DNA from 4 places in the Ornithinibacillus proteolyticus genome. Region 2 is predicted to be linked to each of the others. Evidence: riboswitches for the same ligand, from Rfam matches in the RefSeq annotation. Region 2 holds a riboswitch; each other region holds the start of a gene.
The links. Region 2 has a riboswitch for S-adenosylmethionine ahead of ssuE (NADPH-dependent FMN reductase). Riboswitches for the same ligand answer to the same signal wherever they lie in the genome.
Positions count from the first base shown of each region.

Region 1 (3,194 bases), on a different contig from region 2:
AGATTGTATAGTTAATGTACAACCAATTATTCGGAGGGATTTTACGTGAGCTTACCAAACGACTTATTATATTCAAAAGAACATGAATGGGTAAAAAAAGAAGGTAACACTGTTCGTGTAGGGATTACAGACTTCGCTCAGGACGAATTAGGTGATATCGTATTTGTTGAGCTTCCAGAGGTTGGAGATGAAATACAAGTTGATGAGCCTTTTGGTAGCGTTGAGTCTGTAAAAACAGTGTCTGAATTATATGCGCCAATTAGTGGGAAAATTGTCGAAGTAAATACAGATTTAGAGGATAGCCCTGAGCTTGTAAACGAAGCTCCATATGAAGGTGCATGGATGATTGTCATCGAGCCTAGTGATGAATCTGAGCTTGATAATCTACTTTCGCCTGAGGCATATAAAGAAATAATCGAACAAGAATAATATGTTAAACATCTAAGACTGACTTTTTTCCAAGCTTTACGGAAAAGAGTCAGTTTTCATTTCAAAAATATCCAGCTCTAGGCGTCAATCCCGATGGAGATTATGTTCACCTATTTGTGTTTGGACGCCTTACGCTCTAATCATATGAGGGGGATCTACCATGATTTCACATCAAACTGAACGTGTTATAATTGTTGAGGGTTTAACGGATAAAAGGCAACTTGAGAAAGTTATTAATGACCAGATTACAATTATTTGTACGAATGGAACGTTTGATATAGAACGTTTTGATGAAATGCTAGAAACCTACCAGTTGGATGAAAAGGATGTTTATATCTTTGTTGATGAAGACAAATCTGGGATGAAGCTTCGGAAACAACTTTCCCTTGAGTTACCTCATGCAGAGCATATTTATGTTAGTAGTGAGTATCGAGAAGTAGCTGCTACCCCAGAACGAATTTTAGCAATGCTTCTACTTGGTAAGCAAATCGCTGTTAATCCCCATTATTTAGTCTAGCTTTCAAGTAGGTGATAAATTGAACGAGATTTCCAAAGAAGTTCTTGAACAACAAGAATATTTACTGTATATATATACCCCTTTTTGTGGTACTTGCCACATAGCCAGGACAATGCTAGATAAGATAGAAGCAGTGCATCAAGAGAACATATTTTATGAAATGAATGCTTCTTTGTATCCGGATTTCATGCAAGACAATAAAATCGAAAGTGTTCCTTGTCTTGTCATAAAGAAGGATCATGATATTAAAGAAAAAATCTATGCATTTCAATCGATTGGGAATATATATCGTTACCTTTTAGAATATCAACCAGAATTATTTCGAGATAAATAATAAATTATATTGCATTTTTTTATTGACACGTCTATATACTGATGATATAGTAAATTCTGTTGAAAAATTGAATAATGTAAATCTCTTATCCAGAGCGGTGGAGGGAAAGGCCCTATGATACCGCGGCAACCTTCAAACTTTCGTGTTTGAAAAAGGTGCCAAGTCCTACAAAGCAATTGGCTTTGAAAGATGAGGGAACGTTAGGATTTAATAATTACTATTACGTCTTTCTGTTCTCTTACAGAAAGACGTTTTTTATTTGGAAAGGGAAAAATCAATTCTTATCATGACGTGATATAGATACGAATATATTTATGCATTTCCGAAATTAGTACATCATAGAAAGAGGAGGGATATGGAATGATATCTATTAAAGATCTGACAAAAGTATTTCGCTTTGATCAGAAAGAAATCAAAGCAGTGGATAATTTAAGTTTAACCATTGAAGATGGTGATATATTTGGTGTGATTGGCTATAGTGGTGCGGGAAAAAGTACATTTATTCGTTTGCTAAATCGTCTCGAAGACCCTACTTCTGGTCAGGTATCCATTCAAGGCAAAAATATAACGGCAATGAATAAGAATGAACTAAGAATTGCTAGACAGGATATTGGGATGATTTTTCAGCATTTTAATCTTCTATGGTCACGTACAGTTCGTGAGAATATTGCATTTCCATTAGAGATTGCTGGAGTTCCTGTAAAAGAAAGAGAAGATCGAGTAAAGGAACTAATTGAGCTTGTAGGACTTGCTGGAAGAGAGAATGCATATCCTTCTCAATTAAGTGGCGGGCAGAAGCAGCGAGTTGGTATTGCAAGAGCAATTGCGAATAATCCTAAAGTGTTATTATGTGATGAAGCAACCTCTGCATTAGATCCAGAAACAACGGATTCCATATTAGACCTTTTGGTGGATATTAATGAAAGATTAGGACTTACCATTATATTAATTACCCATGAAATGCATGTTATCAAGAAAATTTGTAACCGAGTTGCTGTGATGGAAAAAGGAAAGATTGTGGAGCAGGGGGATGTGCTAGATGTGTTCCTCAAACCGAAGCAGCCCGTTACTAAGAAATTCGTCGAACAAGTGATGGGTGACTCAGATGGTGATTTGAGTCAATTATTAGATGTTTATACAAGCGGAAGGGTTGTTCGTTTACATTTCGTCGGGGATTCTGCAAATCAAGCTTTAATTAGTCAGTTATCTAAGGAATTTGAAATTGAAGTCAATATTCTTCAAGGAAAAATTACGCAAACTAAACTTGGTGCTTATGGGACCCTAGTAGTACAAATTAACGGAAGTGACCATGAAATAAACAATACAATCCAATATATTACGGAAAAAACCACTGTAGAAGTGGAGGTTTTAAACCATGCTTAATGAATTATTTCCTAATGTAGTAATAGAGAAATTACTAGTGGCAACGGGTGAAACGTTCTATATGACCCTTTTAGCCTTAGTTGGGACGGTTATTTTTGGAATAATATTAGGACTTTTACTTTATTTAACTTCAAATGGTGGACTTTGGGAAAATAAAGTATTGAATTTTATTGTAGCCACAATCGTAAACGTATTTCGAGCTATTCCGTTTATTATTCTTATATTGTTATTGATTCCATTCACTAAATTCTTAATCGGAACCATTAGGGGGCCTAATGCTGCGACTCCAGCGTTGATTGTAGGTGCAGCCCCGTTTTATGCAAGGTTAGTAGAGATTGGATTGCGTGAGGTTAATAGAGGCGTTGTCGAGGCAGCACAGTCAATGGGCGCTAAAACAAAAACAATCATTTTTAAAGTGTTGTTACCGGAATCCATGCCAGCTCTTGTCTCTGGTATAACAGTAACTGCTATTGCATTAATAGGATATACGGCGGTAGCTGGTGTTATCGGTGCAGGTGGCCTTGGTGACTT
Region 1 covers NZ_JBCPXV010000008.1:55,794-58,987, reverse strand. Annotated here, with positions in the region: gene gcvH (glycine cleavage system protein GcvH) at 46-429, shown strand; gene AAIB49_RS05915 (toprim domain-containing protein) at 590-946, shown strand; gene AAIB49_RS05910 (thioredoxin family protein) at 966-1,280, shown strand; SAM riboswitch class I at 1,363-1,476, shown strand; gene AAIB49_RS05905 (methionine ABC transporter ATP-binding protein) at 1,641-2,663, shown strand; gene AAIB49_RS05900 (methionine ABC transporter permease) at 2,656-3,194, shown strand, end outside.
Region 1: it holds a riboswitch for S-adenosylmethionine, as region 2 does, so the genes downstream of both, AAIB49_RS05905 (methionine ABC transporter ATP-binding protein) here and ssuE (NADPH-dependent FMN reductase) in region 2, are expected to answer to the same signal.

Region 2 (3,194 bases):
AACGTGACGATTCGGAATACCGACTTCGATACCCCCTTTAATTCCCGTACATCTAAGCTTGTACTACCTTCAAATAAAATTAATGCCACTGCAAGCGAGATAATGGGACTATAAAGACTCCCAAGCGCTTCTTGCGGATTAATTAATCCGAATACCGGACCAATTAATAATCCGGCAACAGACATGATGACAATAGATGGCCATTGAATTCTCCAGGCTAACCATTGTGATAAGATACCGAGTGAAATGACAATAACAATACTAATGAGTACAAATTCTGTATGAATATCTAGTCACCTTCTTATGTTATATGTAATGAATAAGCGTATTTTATCACTGGCTTCGTTCAATAGCTAATGTAATGTTTTATTTTTTTGCTAACATAGAAAAATGAATACGACTACTAACATCTTATCCCCAAATTCCTTTTCTATTAGGGTGAAAATAGAAAAGGAAGCAGGGCAGACGAGTTCTTTCGTTAGTTCTTTGCAAATTCACCATCAATTTCAACGGTTTGAAAGATGTTAATAAACGCTTTGTCATCGTGTTGACGAACGATTTCTTTAATTTTCACGGTCTCATAACGGGTCACGACCATCATTAGAATTTGTTTCTTTTCTTCTGTATAACCACCGAATCCCTCCGTAATCGTAATCCCACGATAAACGGATTGCAGTAATTCCTTTCTAATTTGATCTCCTTTTGATGTCACAATCTGCATGGTCAGTTTGATATGACTGGTGTGAATCGCATCGATAACTTTCCCGGTCAAATAAATAGATAAAAGGGTATATAATGCAATGTCCCAGCTAAAGATAGCACCAGATAAGAGGACAATGATACCATTCATTCCGGTAAGCAGTAGCCCTACACTAATATTACTATTACGGGAAATAATAATCGCGATAATGTCCAGACCACCAGAGGTTCCGGAATATTTCAGTATGATACCGACTCCAATTCCACCAATAATTCCTCCAAAGATGGTTGAAAGCAAAATATCATCCGTTATCGCAACTACCGGTAAAATATATAAAAAGAAAGATAGGGACACGACACAAATCAACGTATTCACGGTAATCCTCTTCCCTAATTTAACATAGCCCAATAAGAGTAACGGTAAATTAAAGATAAAGGTCAGAATTCCGATATCAAGTGGTGTAATGAGCCCAACCAAAATAGCTATCCCGCTAACGCCACTACTTAAGATACCAAAAGGGACCAGAAAGAAATTAAAGGCAAATGCAACAATAAAGGATCCGATGATGACGATTATATTTTTCATGATGTAACTCTCCCTAGTGTATGTAAATTAGTATCTTTAGTTAAAATTCTGCTGAATCATCTAAATGGGCGTTGTCTGCCTGTGAACTACTAATTTACAGAAATAATCAAGCTGTTTTCTTGCTCGCTGTATGGTTTCCTCATCTACTATTGGTATTTCCCTCTGTTTATTGATTGTTTGATCCAATAGGTAGAGGCCTTTTAAATTATGCGCCTTTAATGTGGCTAATAGTGGCTTCAGTGTATATTCGAGGGCTAAAAGATGGGAAGGACTCCCACCAGTCATAATCGGAAGGACTGGCTTATGCTTCAACACATCCTGTGGCAGAAGATCAATGAATGCTTTTAACACCCCGGAATAAGCTCCCTTATAAACAGGTGACCCAATCAGGATACCGTGGGCATTTTCGATTAATGCTGTCATTTGTTTTATTTTTGGACTGTTTATATTCATGTCAAAAAGATCTTGATAGGCTACATCCTTTACCGACATATGGGTGACTGAAAATTGTCTCTCATGTAATAGGCTCCCGAAATAACGTAATACCTGCTCAGAGCCAGATAATGTAGCAGTACTACCAGAAATTATCACAATCTCACTCATTCCTATTCTCATCCTTTCCTATTTCCTTGCATTGATTCATTAGAAAACGCACATTCGGCCCTTTTCGTGAATGTGTTTTTTCTTAGCATATACTTACTATCAGCAAAAAAATCCCTTATTCTTCTAATGAGAATAAAGGGATTTTACATTGTTGTATGTAATCTCTTATCTCCCAAGAATAATCTCGTCGGAATTAGCACCTTTCTGACATGATATATCAGAGGTTGCTGAAGCGTCATCGGGCCTGGTCCCTCGACTTCTCTTGATAAGAAGTAGTGGTGTGCAATTATTGTTATATTCTATTCGAACAATTCCTATCAGTCAAGTAGGAATTAATGATTGACAAGGTGGAAAGGGTTACTTTATGATAGAGGAAATAATCAAATAATTTTTGATCTTATCAAGAGAGGTGGAGGGACATGGCCCTTTGAAGCCTCGGCAACAGGTTCTTTCATAAGAATACTGTGCCAATTCCATCAAGCAATTGCTTGGAAGATAGGAGAGTGCATACTTATTTTTAGTCGTCATCTCTTTTCCTATCTAGGGAAGGAGATTTTTTTGTTTTACAGATAGAACACAAGTGGATGAGGAGGAAGTTTTATGAAGTACGGATTTTGGTTACCGATTTTTGGCGGGTGGTTACGTAATGTCGAGGATGAAAAGATGCCACCAACGTTTGACTATGCAAAGAAAGTAATTCAATCAGCAGAAAAATGGGGCTATGATACTACCTTAATTGCGGAGCTTTACTTGAATGATATTAAAGGCACAGACAAGGATTCCTTAGAGGCATGGTCTCTAGCCGCAGCTTTAGCAGCCGTAACAGAAAAAATCGAGATCATGACAGCGGTTCGTCCCGTGTTTCATAATCCAGCTGTTACAGCAAAAATGGCGGCAAACATCGACCATATTAGTAATGGACGCTTTACCTTAAATGTTGTTTCTGGCTGGTGGGCCGAGGAGGCGAAGCAATATGGTGGTGATTTTACCGCACATGATGAAAGATATGACCGAACAGCAGAGTTTATTGAGATTTTGAAAGGATTATGGACGGAGGAAACCTTCTCCTATCAGGGCCAGTTTTATCAAATAGAGAACACCAAGCTTTCCCCTAAACCTGTCCAACGGCCAAACCCAATTTTATATGCGGGTGGCGAAAGTGAGAAAGGGAAACAAGTCATTTCATCGCTTTGTGATGCGTATGTCATCCATGGACATACAGTGGAGGAGGCGCAAGCCAAGATTGCTGATATGAAACAGCGTAGACAAGAAGCAGGACGAGAGCCTTTCCGCACAATTGGCATGG
Region 2 covers NZ_JBCPXV010000013.1:38,314-41,507, forward strand. Annotated here, with positions in the region: gene AAIB49_RS08315 (cation:proton antiporter) at 1-287, opposite strand, end outside; gene AAIB49_RS08320 (YitT family protein) at 479-1,285, opposite strand; gene ssuE (NADPH-dependent FMN reductase) at 1,346-1,888, opposite strand; SAM riboswitch class I at 2,051-2,160, opposite strand; SAM riboswitch class I at 2,283-2,390, shown strand; gene AAIB49_RS08330 (LLM class flavin-dependent oxidoreductase) at 2,489-3,194, shown strand, end outside.

Region 3 (3,194 bases), on a different contig from region 2:
TGAAGTTGGGGTATCTCATACCCCAGCTTTTCTTTATATGCTAGGGAGAATAAGGAAAACAAGGGAGACAATCAGCTTTTAAAAGGGAATCTTTTCTTATAGCTATCATTCTTTAAGATAGGAGGGGTTATAATGCGTAATAAAAAGATAGAGATACTAATGCTATTAACCGGTATCTTAGTAGTGATCATTTTAATCGTTATGCTAAATGCTCCTTCGGCAAATAGTGTTGATATATGGTTAACCACATCAGATCAAAGGAACTTACTCACTCAACAAGAACCATTAGTGTTAGAGGACATCAAGGAAACAGATGTACCTATTATTCAAGTTGATCCCAATGTTTCGTTTCAGACAATGGAAGGTTTTGGGGCGGCGGTTACTGGGTCTTCTGCTTACTTGATCAATCATGAAATAAGCTCAGAGCAAAGAGAAGCACTCCTGTATGACTTATTTTCTAGTGAGGGTATTCGCTTAAGCTTTATTCGTCATGCCATAGGAGCTTCTGATTTTTCAGTTGATAGGGACGGTAACCCGCTAAGCTACACCTATAATGATATGGAGTCAGGAACGGATTATGAATTAGAGCATTTTTCTATAGACAACGATGCGGATGTTATCAGTCTGATACAAGATATTCGTACGATTGATAATCAGGTTAAAATAATGGGTACGCCTTGGACTGCACCAGCTTGGATGAAATATAGTAATCAGTTAAACGGTTCCTATTTGAATTATGAAGATGAGCGTGTTTATGAAGCGTATGCGAACTATTTTGTAAAATACATTCAAGCCTATGAAGACAACCAGATTCCAATTGATGCTATTACGATTCAAAATGAACCAGAGCATACCTCGGAGTCCTACCCTACTATGAGTATGAATGCTGAGGAGCAAGCGATGTTTATTAAACAATATTTACAACCGGCATTTTCACAACATGATATTCACACCAAAATTTTAGCGTACGACCATAACTGGGAGAATGCCTTTGATTATTCGAACAAGATTCTTCGTGATGAAGAGGCTAATGCATATACGAGTGGCATCGCGTTTCATTGCTATGAGGGAGACCCTGAAAGTATGTCGAAGGTGCATGAAGCATATCCGGACAAGCATATCTATTTGACAGAGTGTAGTGGTGGTGATTGGAGCGCAGATTTTGGCGATAACCTAAATTGGTATATGTCGAATCTTATTATTGGTGGACCTCGGAATTGGGCGGAAGCAGTACTACTATGGAATATAGCACTTGATTCTAATGGCGGACCAACGAATGGGGGATGTAGTGATTGTCGCGGTGTTGTGACAGTAAATAAAGAAGCAAATGAGGTGTCAAAAAACGTCGAATATTATGCCCTTGGTCATGCTAGTAAATTTGTAAACCCCGGTGCAGTCCGAATAAGTACTACACATTATCAAGGGAAACTAGAAACAGTTGGGTTTCAAAATCCTGACGATTCAATGGTTCTAATCGTAGCCAATACAAGTGATCATTCTGAAACATTTCAAGTCAATTACCAAACCGAATCCTTCACTTACACAATCGAACCGAATAGTGCTGCCACGTTTACATGGTAGGACAGGGACGAGAGATTCTTTGAACAATTTTATTAAAAAAGATTGACATCTAATTCATTAGGTACTATAGTATTTATCATAACTTACAACTACATAAATATTGAATTTTCTTCTTATCCAGAGAGACCGAGGGATCAGGCCCTATGAAGTCTCGGCAGCGGGTTAATGTAAATTAACACTGTGCCAATTCCTGCAAATGTACGTACATTTGAAAGATGAGAAGGAAGTCGTTTCAGTTTATATTTTGAGACCTTCCTTTTTTCTATGGATAAGAAAAAAGGAAGGTCTTTTTCGTTGTGAATGAATAAAGGAGTGGCGTGAGTATATGATTGAATTTCGGAATATATCAAAAACCTTTAAAATTGGCAATCGTGAAGTAAATGCCGTTAAAAATGTATCTCTTTCCATTCAACAGGGAGAGATATTCGGAATTATAGGCTTTAGTGGTGCAGGGAAGAGTACCTTGTTACGACTAGTGAATTTATTGGAGACGCCGACCAATGGTGTAATTGAAGTGCAAGGCATCAATATCGGATCACTCTCCCAAAAGGATGTCAGAAAGCTTCGCAGTAGAATTGGCATGATTTTTCAAAACTTTAACCTATTCGCTTCTAGAACAGTCGCAGGAAATGTGGCATATCCACTGAAGCTTGCTGGTTGGTCTAAAAAAGAAATCGATAAAAGAGTAAGCGAGCTACTTAGCTTTGTTGGCCTTACCGATAAGGCGAAAGATTACCCAGAGCAGTTATCTGGTGGGCAGAAGCAACGAGTTGGGATTGCGAGAGCACTAGCTACCTCTCCAGATATATTAATTTGTGACGAGGCAACATCTGCCCTAGATCCTGATACAACAAGTGAAATTCTTCGTCTTCTCAAAAAAGTAAATAAAGAATTAGGGATTACGATTTTGCTGATCACCCATGAAATGCATGTTATACAGGAGATTTGTGACAAAGTTGCGGTGATGGAGAATGGTGAAGTGATTGAAACGGATTCAGTCTTTAATGTATTTACCAATCCACAGCATCTTACGACACAGCGCTTCATCCAATCCGTACAGCAAGACAGACCATCGGCTTCATTATTAAGGGAATGGAGAAGAAAAGGTGGAAAACATTTATATCGCGTTATCTTTAAAGGCGAAGTTGCCAGTGATCCAGTCTTATCTCGAGTAACTAGAAAATTTGATGTGGATGTCAATATTGTATACGGATCTGTCCGAGAACTTCAGGAGAAATTATACGGAAACTTGCTTGTCTCGTTTGAGGGACAGGAGGAAAATATATCTTCTGTTCTTTCAGCACTACAGCAAGATGTAACAGTAGAGGAGTTGAATGTAAATGAAGGTTGATTGGAGTACATTTTGGCCGCGAATAATGGAAGCTACTGGGGAAACAGTTTTAATGGTTATTATGACACTTGTTCTAGGTTCCATCCTGGGTATAACGATAGGTTTACTTTTATTTGTAACAAGAACAGGTAATATTTTGGAAAATAAGATTGTGTTTAATTTACTGAATGTCTTGATTAATATTATTCGCCCTATTCCGTTCATCATCTTCTTAGTGGCAATTAGTCCATTAACTAGAGCGGTAGTTGGGACAACAATCGGG
Region 3 covers NZ_JBCPXV010000007.1:60,211-63,404, reverse strand. Annotated here, with positions in the region: gene AAIB49_RS05375 (glycoside hydrolase family 30 protein) at 133-1,581, shown strand; SAM riboswitch class I at 1,692-1,803, shown strand; gene AAIB49_RS05370 (methionine ABC transporter ATP-binding protein) at 1,907-2,932, shown strand; gene AAIB49_RS05365 (methionine ABC transporter permease) at 2,922-3,194, shown strand, end outside.
Region 3: it holds a riboswitch for S-adenosylmethionine, as region 2 does, so the genes downstream of both, AAIB49_RS05370 (methionine ABC transporter ATP-binding protein) here and ssuE (NADPH-dependent FMN reductase) in region 2, are expected to answer to the same signal.

Region 4 (3,194 bases), on a different contig from region 2:
TCTTTAATTGTTTCGACGTTATTTAGTTCTCCTTCTAATGCAGCATGAACCATTGCACGAGTGTATGAGAGCTTAATTCGATTTCCTACACCATAAGATCCACCAGTCCATCCAGTATTAATTAGGAATACATTTGTATTATATAAATCAATTTTTTCACCTAGCATCGTTGCATAAGTTGCAGGCGATAATGGAAGGAAAGGTGCTCCAAAGCAAGCTGAAAATGTTGCTTGTGGTTCTGTTACACCACGTTCTGTTCCAGCTAGTTTACTAGTATATCCACTTAAGAAATGATACATTGCTTGTTCTTTTGTTAGTTTACTAATAGGTGGTAGCGTACCAGATGCATCAGCAGTTAGGAATACAATCGTATTCGGATGTCCTGCAATGCTTGGATTTACTATATTATCTATATGTTCTAATGGATAGGCAGCTCTAGTATTTTCTGTTAAGGAAGTATTATCGAAATTAGGGATACGTGTTTCTTCATCTAACACTACATTCTCTAATACAGAACCAAACTTAATGGCGTTGTATATTTGTGGTTCCTTTTCTTCCGATAGGTTGATACACTTTGCATAACAGCCACCTTCTATATTAAATACACCACTAGAACTCCAGGCATGTTCATCATCACCGATTAGCTTCCGGTAAGGATCAGCTGATAATGTTGTTTTTCCAGTTCCAGATAAACCGAAGAATAAAGCAACATCCCCCTCATTACCTACGTTTGCTGAGCAATGCATAGATAAAATGTTTTGCTCTGGTAATAAAAAGTTCATGATAGAGAAGATGGACTTTTTGATTTCACCTGCATACTCTGTTCCACCGATTAAGATAACTTTGTGCTTGAACGACACCATGATAAACGCTTCTGAGTTAGTACCATCAACACTCGGATCAGCCTTAAAGGTTGGAGCAGAAATTACAGTAAATTCTGCTTGATGATTTGCTAATTGCTCCTCTGTTGGACGAATGAATAATTGTTTCGCAAATAAATTATGCCAAGCAAATTCGTTGATTACTTGAATTGGTAATTGATAGTTGTGATCAGCTCCAGCAAATCCATCAAATACAAATACTTCATCTTTTTGCTTTAGGTGCTCCATAACTTTTGCATATAAGGATTCAAATACTTTTTCTTCAATAGGTTGATTTACAGTACCCCAGTCTACTTTACTTTCGGATATGGAATCCTTTACAATGAACTTATCCTCTGGGGAACGGCCAGTATATTTACCAGTAGTAGCGAGTACAGCTCCTGTATTTGATAAGACCCCTTCATTTCGTGAAAGGACTTTTTCAACTAATCTAGCAACAGATAAGTTTTTCTTTGTAGTTTGCTGGGACAGAAGTTCTTCCAATAATGAGGTTTTCATTACTGTATTCATTAAAATTACCTACCTTTATTTATGAGATTCAATACATTTATTTCCTGAAATTAATTATTAGTATAACACATTTAAATTAATAGTCCATACTATTTATTGTTTTTATTGTATTATTTTATTAAAATTACGTGACAGTGTATTATACAGTTGACATAGGACAATAGCTTCAGTTAATCTACAATAGAGCGGATACTCTCTTATTCAGAGTTGGTGGAGGGACAGACCCGATGAAACCCGGCAACCATCACATTTGTGAAAAGGTGCTAACCTGAAGCAAGGAAAATTCCTTGAACAATAAGAGCGAAAGGCTAGTAAACCCTTTCCTCATGTAAGAAGGAAAGGCTTTTTTTATTGATTAAGGATATACTATCTGATAGATATTTGAGTTCCGTAACAAAGAAATAGAGGGAGGATTTAGCCAAATGGCTAAGAATCGTCGATTATTTACTTCTGAGTCAGTAACAGAAGGTCATCCAGATAAAATATGTGACCAAATTTCCGATGCAATTTTAGATGAAATTTTAAAAAAGGACCCGCTAGCTAGGGTTGCGTGTGAAACGACCGTAACAACAGGATTAGTACTAGTTGCTGGAGAGATTACCACATCAACCTATGTTGATATCCCACAGGTTGTTAGACAAACCGTTAAAGATATCGGTTACACTCGTGCGAAATATGGATTTGATGCTGATACTTGTGCAGTTCTAACTGCTATTGATGAGCAATCACCAGATATCGCAAGCGGGGTAAACCAAGCGTTAGAAGCACGTCTTGGAAAAATGACAGAAAGTGAAATTGATGCAATCGGAGCAGGGGACCAAGGATTGATGTTTGGTTTTGCATGTAACGAAACAAAAGAATTAATGCCGTTACCAATTTCTCTAGCGCATCAACTTTCTAAACGGCTAAGTGATGTTAGAAAAGACAATACGCTCGCTTATCTTCGTCCAGATGGAAAAACTCAAGTAACCGTTGAATATGATGAAAAGGATCAACCGGTAAGAGTTGATACGATTGTCATTTCTACACAGCATTCACAAAGCGTTACATTAGAACAGATTGAAAAAGACTTGATCGAGCACGTCATTAAGCCAGTAGTACCTGCAGAATTATTAGATGATGAAACGAAATACTTTATTAACCCGACTGGAAGATTCGTTATTGGAGGTCCACAAGGGGATGCAGGTTTAACTGGTAGAAAAATAATTGTCGATACGTATGGTGGCTATGCACGTCATGGTGGGGGTGCTTTTAGTGGGAAGGATCCTACAAAAGTAGACCGTTCAGCTGCTTATGCCGCTCGTTATGTTGCGAAAAATATTGTAGCTGCTAAATTAGCTGATTCATGTGAAGTTCAGCTTGCATATGCAATCGGTGTTGCAGAACCGGTTTCCATTTCCATTAATACGTTTGGTACCGGAGTAGTAAGCGAAGAGGTATTAGTTAATGCTGTTCGCAATATATTTGATTTACGTCCGGCTGGAATTATCCGCATGCTAGATCTACAAAGACCTATCTATAAGCAAACTGCAGCATATGGTCATTTCGGTAGAACAGATGTAGAATTTCCTTGGGAAAAAACCGATAAAGTAGACGCGTTATTAGCACAAGTTAAATAATGTATGTAAAAGGCTTAGAACCCAGTGTTCTAAGCCTTTGCTATTAGGAAAAATCAAGCCCTAAATCAGTATGATACTTATAATAATGTCCTTTTTCAACATAGGATTTGCGAACTCGTTCCATCTCTTGATAATCCGTGTCCGTTAGTTCGCGAACTACTTTAGCAGGGCGTCCCATAACTAA
Region 4 covers NZ_JBCPXV010000062.1:5,260-8,453, reverse strand. Annotated here, with positions in the region: gene pckA (phosphoenolpyruvate carboxykinase (ATP)) at 1-1,391, opposite strand, end outside; SAM riboswitch class I at 1,586-1,692, shown strand; gene metK (methionine adenosyltransferase) at 1,814-3,010, shown strand; gene AAIB49_RS17920 (gamma carbonic anhydrase) at 3,054-3,194, opposite strand, start outside.
Region 4: it holds a riboswitch for S-adenosylmethionine, as region 2 does, so the genes downstream of both, metK (methionine adenosyltransferase) here and ssuE (NADPH-dependent FMN reductase) in region 2, are expected to answer to the same signal.